DNA from 2 places in the Rouxiella sp. Mn2063 genome. Region 1 is predicted to be linked to the other one. Evidence: predicted binding sites of a transcription regulator. Region 1 holds the regulator's gene; the other holds the start of a gene.
The links. The regulator PurR, encoded in region 1, represses purine synthesis genes. The targets are predictions, from matches to a motif close to CANGCAAACGTTTGCNTG.
Positions count from the first base shown of each region.

Region 2: glyA (serine hydroxymethyltransferase) is a predicted target of PurR. The motif match lies at 1,552-1,569, and genes of this name have one in related genera.

Region 1 covers NZ_JBMOUD010000003.1:396,295-399,474, reverse strand. The annotation lists gene ACL9RG_RS07260 (C40 family peptidase) at 1-621, shown strand, start outside; gene ACL9RG_RS07255 (YnhF family membrane protein) at 853-942, opposite strand; gene purR (HTH-type transcriptional repressor PurR) at 1,346-2,371, shown strand; gene punR (DNA-binding transcriptional activator PunR) at 2,417-3,180, opposite strand, start outside.
Region 2 covers NZ_JBMOUD010000010.1:26,554-29,733, forward strand. The annotation lists gene hmpA (NO-inducible flavohemoprotein) at 135-1,325, opposite strand; gene glyA (serine hydroxymethyltransferase) at 1,673-2,926, shown strand; gene csiE (stationary phase inducible protein CsiE) at 3,037-3,180, opposite strand, start outside.

The DNA of each region.
Region 1 (3,180 bases):
AAGCTGGTTAAGCATGCGTCTACAAAGGCGGCCATAGCCAAGCATGAAAAAAACGGACACAAAAAAGAGATTAAGAGTATCACTCACTCGTTAGCGAATGAGGCGGTAACCTGCCCTACTGTGGGTAAAAAAGCGTACGGTCGTCATCACAAGCATAAAGCGGCAAGTGAAAAATGCATGCCGATTGCGATGAGCGCCGCGCATAAAAAACGCTATCAGACAGCTAAATTGACTGCGATGAACAAATTGATGCACCAAGTCGGAAAACCTTACCGCTGGGGTGGGACATCGCCGAATACTGGTTTCGATTGTAGTGGCTTAGTTTACTACGCATATAAGGATTTGATGCGTATTAAGATGCCTCGCACGGCCGATGAAATGTATCACCTGCGTGATGCAGCGCCAATCAAACGTGGTGAGTTAGAATCTGGCGACTTGGTATTCTTTAAGATTTCCAAGCGCGGTGCCGCAGACCATGTTGGTGTTTATCTTGGTAATGGTAAATTTATTCAGTCTCCTCGCACAGGTGAAGACATAAAAATCAGTTACCTTGCGGATAACTACTGGCAAGATCATTACGTAGGCGCTCGTCGGGTCATGACCCCTAAAACGATTCGTTAAATAGTCAGTTAGCTCATCTTTGATGAAGAGCATTTAACGAAGTGTTTCCGTGATAACTGAGAACACACAGTTATCGACAAGAGAATGATAATAAAATAAGGGAAATCCCATTTAGGGATTTCCCTTATTTTTTATCGCTACCCTGCTTTGGCGAAGTCAGTGCTACATTGGCAAAGTAACTAAGGCATCGGTACAGTAGTCAGCCAACAACAACGCCTAGCGACGCCCAACTCAGTGCATCACCGCAGTAAAGCTGAAGATCAAGATCATCGCCAATGCGCAAACCGTGGTGATTAAAGACATTTTTAGATTACTATCCATACATCCTCCTTTCATGATGAACGCCGAGAATACTTATAATCATAACGAGCCAAACAGACATTGGCCATACAACCAGTAGCCACATAAAGAATAGCCATACAATTATTATGCCATTGATATATTCTCATAGCCGCTACCATTTTCCTATGATCTCTAACAAAGAGCGCCATCTTCGTAGTCAGCTTAAATTTTTCTTCCACTTTTCCGCAATATAAGAGAAAATTCGCGGTTACCGCCCTGCGATGTAACGGCTGCTTATCTCAGCCCCCTTTCAGGTTCTCTGCTGAAATCAATACAAACGATTTTGCTGCGTAAAGAAATTATCGCAGTTAAATAAACGCAGGCAAACGATTAACATAATGCTAACGTGCTAGTGCACGCGGGTTCAGGAGTTATTTTTTCCATGGCAACGATTAAAGATGTCGCTAAGCGTGCTGGCGTCTCAACCACGACGGTATCGCACGTCATCAATAAAACACGTTTCGTCGCCGAAGAAACCAAGGAAGCTGTGCGGGCTGCTATTAAAGATTTGCATTATTCTCCTAGTGCCGTCGCCCGTAGTCTTAAGGTCAACAACACCAAATCAATAGGGTTATTAGCCACATCAAGCGAAGCGCCCTACTTTGCTGAAGTTATTGAAGCCGTGGAAAACAGCTGTTTTGCCAAAGGCTATACGCTAATTTTATGCAATTCGCATAACAACCTAGAGAAACAGCGTGCTTACCTCGCCATGTTGGCGCAAAAGCGTGTTGATGGCTTACTGGTAATGTGTGCTGAATATCCAGCAGAATTGCTTGGCATGTTGGAAGAATACCGCGCTATCCCGATGGTGGTCATGGATTGGGGCGAATCGCGCAATGATTTCACCGACTCCATCATTGATAACGCCTTTGACGGTGGGTATTTGGCAGGACGTTATCTTATCGAGCGTGGCCATCGCGATATCGGCGCAATACCAGGCCAACTCAATCGTAATACCGGTGGTGGGCGCTTTAATGGCTTTGTTAAAGCGCTGACAGAGGCCAATATTCCCGTACGCGACGAATGGATTGTTCAAGGCGACTTTGAGCCAGAATCTGGATATCAGGCGATGCGACAGATCCTTTCACAGAAAAACCGTCCTACCGCAGTATTCTGCGGCGGTGATGTCATGGCAATGGGCGCTATCTGTGCCGCTGATGAAATGGGATTACGGGTTCCACAGGATATTTCAGTGATTGGCTATGATAATGTGCGCAATGCCCGTTATTATTCACCGCCACTCACAACGATTCATCAGCCGAAAGAACGCTTAGGTGAGATGGCGTTTACGATGCTATTGGACCGTATTATTAATAAACGTGAAGAACAACAAACCATAGAAGTTAAGCCTAAGCTGGTTGAACGACGCTCGGTTGCTGACGGACCTTACCGAGATTATCGCCGCTAAGCTTGCCATTAATACCCCACTAAGGATGCCAGACTGGCATCCTTTTTAGTTATCACGCAGCCATTCCTGGTTCAGCGTAATACTATCGCCTAAATAGTTAAGTAGCCACGCAAGAGCGGGCGACTGATTGTTCTGATCCCAAGTTAGACAGCATGGACTTTCCGGAAAGGTATTACTTAAGGTCAATGCGGTTAGTTTGTTCTGAGCAATCCAGGGTGAGACCATATGCACTGGCATCATGCCAACACACAACCCATCGAACAAACAATCAAGCGCACAAGTCCAATCAGGTACAACCAATCGACGCTGATTATCCAATGTCCAGGTATCACGTTTGGGAAGATTCCTCGATGTGTCCTCCAGACATAATGCAGGATAATGGCGCAGACTGTCGTCGTGAAGTGTCCCAGGCATTGCCGCCAATGGGTGTGTTGGGCTGACGACACAATGCCAATCCATAAATCCCATATCGCGAAAGTTAAAACGACCGCCTGCAGGTACCGCCCGTGTCGCACCAATAGCGACATCTGCACGACCATCTACCAGAGCATCCCACACACCGTTAAAGACTTCATTATGTATAATCAGCTCGGTATCTGAAAATTCGCGATAAAAGTCTACGACTAATCGCCGGAGCCTGGCTGGCTTTACAATACGATCGACAGCTACGTTGAGTTCTCCTCGCCAACCGTTGGCAACTTGTTGGCATTGGCGACGTGTGGCATTCATTTTTTTGATAAGTGATCTTGCTTCATCAACGAAGAGCCGTCCGGCCGCGGTCAATTCAACATCACGATGTCGCCGTTCAA
Region 2 (3,180 bases), on a different contig from region 1:
AAGGGGCGGCGCTTACCGCCCCTTCGGTCGGTTTAGGCTACGGATTCATATTGAGAACCGAAGTTGATAAACCGAAACATTCACCGTTCCGGTTTTACAAAACCGCCTAAAGCACGGTCATTGCTTAAGAAAAATCACAAAACCTTATGTGGCCCGAAGCACTCATAATGAATCCGGTCTTCGCTAACGCCCAGCGCTATCAGCTGTTTGGCGGCAAATTGCATAAAGCCAATTGGGCCACACAGGTAAAATGCCATGTTGGGGGCGGAGATCCGCGCTTGGATCGCAGAAATATCCAGCAACCCTTGATATTGATAATCCTCAGCCTGACGATCGTTGCTTAGTGGCTGCTGGTACCAAACTTGTGAGTGTAGCTGCGGCAAGGTTTTATTGATTGCGCGGATTTCTGCTGCGAAGGCGTGTACCTGGCCATTTTCTGTGGCGTGGATCCACTCAATAGGCCCACGATGATGACGTCGTGCCAGCGCATGTAACATACCGAGCATCGGGGTTTGGCCGACACCGCCAGATATCAGAGCAACCGGTGTTTCATCGGTAACATCTAAGAAGAAATCACCGTGTGGTGCTGCCAGATGTACGCTATCGCCGACTTGGGCCACTTGATGTAGATAATTGGAAACCAGACCATGTTCTTCGCGTTTAACTGCGATGCGATAGGTATGGCCGTTAGCGGCTTGTGTTAGGGAATATTGGCGAATTTCCTGATTCTCCATATTCGGGCTGCGGACATAAACGGCCAAATATTGCCCCGGCTGGAAATCAACGACAGGCTGACCATCAACAGGCTCGAGTAAAAAGCTGGTGATTAATGTGCTTTGCTGCGTTTTCTCTTTAATTCTAAATTCTCGGGTTCCGCGCCAGCCACCTTCTTGATCGGCGGTTTCTTGATAAATCCCTTCTTCACGGCCAATAAATACGCCAGCTAATACTTCATAAGCTTTGCCCCAGGCATCCAGCACTTCTTGCCCCGGGTTTAGCATCTCATCAATAGTGGCTAATAAATTGCTGCCAACAATCTGGTACTGATCCGGCTGAATATTAAAACTCGCATGCTTTTGAGCGATGCGTTCAACGACTGGCAGTAACGCCGGGAGATTATCAATGTTGGCAGCATAACCGCAGATGGCATCAAACAATGCCTGACGCTGAGCGCCGTTACGCTGATTGTTCATATTGAAAATATCTTTCAGCTCTGGGTTATGAACAAACATGCGATCATAAAAATGGGCGGTTAAGCTCGGGCCGGTCGCCTGTAATAGTGGAAGCGTGGATTTGACGATGGCAATAGTTTGGCTGTCCAGCATAGTAAAACTCCTAAATATGAAGCAGACGGAAGATTAAAAATTCTTTTAACATGTATTTTAAATGCATCTTATTGCTTGTGCGCTTTTTTGTAAAAACCTTTTTGTGCGCATGGGGATTAAAAAGTTGTCTATGGGGTCACAAAGCTGAAAACTTTGCATGCCGTCATGAAGAGAATACGCCTGATTATGGTCAAGATATTACCACTGCAAAGCCTTGTGCTGCCTGTAGCCAAACGTTTGCCTAAAAACCTTCTCTTAAGTCTATCCCAAGCGGGTAGAAACAGTTTACACTGTGTCCCAGAACCCAAAGGGGCATTTTTTAAAGATTGTTGAGTCAGGAGAAGCGAATGTTAAAGCGTGAAATGAACCTAGCCGATTATGATGCTGCGCTGTGGCAAGCGATGGAGCAAGAAGTTGTGCGTCAGGAAGAGCACATCGAGCTGATTGCATCAGAAAACTACACTAGCCCACGCGTGATGCAAGCACAGGGATCGCAACTGACCAACAAATATGCCGAAGGTTACCCAGGCAAGCGTTACTACGGTGGTTGCGAGTATGTTGATATCGTTGAGCAACTGGCTATTGACCGTGCTAAAGAGCTGTTTGGTGCTGATTTTGCAAACGTTCAACCACACTCTGGTTCACAGGCTAACTTCGCGGTTTACACGGCGTTGCTGCAACCAGGCGATACTATTCTGGGTATGAACCTGGGCCACGGCGGTCACTTGACTCACGGCTCGCCGGTTAACCTGTCTGGTAAGCTCTACAACGTGGTGCCTTACGGCATTAACGAAAGCGGTGATATTGATTACGACGACGTGGCTAAACAAGCGCAAGCACACAAGCCAAAAATGATCATCGGTGGCTTCTCTGCATTCTCCGGTGTGGTTGATTGGGCAAAAATGCGTGAGATCGCTGACAGCGTTGGCGCATACTTGTTCGTCGATATGGCGCACGTTGCGGGTCTGATTGCTGCTGGCGTTTACCCGAACCCAATTCCTCATGCGCACATCGTCACTACCACGACCCACAAAACGCTGGCTGGCCCACGCGGTGGTTTGATTCTGGCTAAAGGCGGCAGCGAAGAGTTTTACAAAAAACTTAACTCAGCGGTATTCCCTGGCGGTCAGGGTGGTCCATTGATGCACGTTATCGCCGGTAAAGCGGTGGCGCTGAAAGAAGCAATGGAACCTGAGTTCAAAGCTTACCAGCAGCAAGTGGCTATCAATGCTAAAGCGATGGTTGAAGTTGTGCTGGCGCGTGGCTACAAAGTCGTGTCTGGTGGTACTCATAACCACCTGTTCTTGCTGGACTTGGTTGATAAAAACCTGACAGGTAAAGATGCTGACGCTGCGTTAGGCCGTGCTAACATCACTGTTAACAAAAACTCCGTACCTAATGATCCGAAGAGCCCATTTGTGACTTCAGGCGTACGTATCGGTACACCAGCGGTCACGCGTCGTGGCTTTAAAGAAGCTGAAGTTCGTGAACTGGCTGGCTGGATCTGTGATGTGTTGGATAACATCAATGATGAAGGCACCATTGAAAGCGTGAAACAGAAAGTGCTGGCCGTTTGTGCGCGTTTCCCAGTTTACGCTTAATTGCATCTGATGCTTAATCACAACGCCTGATTTCAGGCGTTGCTTAAAAGGTGATGACTCTGACGAGCGTCACCTTTTTTTATGGATTTTTTAGGGTGTATATCGCGAAATTAGCGCGCTTCCAGCAGTGAGCGGATGCGTTTGCGCTGATCTTTTGCCAGCGGAAGTTGTGTGTGGATCACTAAAGGATCGGCATCGGTGGTTTTGGTGGCGTAGGGCGTGACAATCATGGCAACGCCGCTGGGTGCACCGTA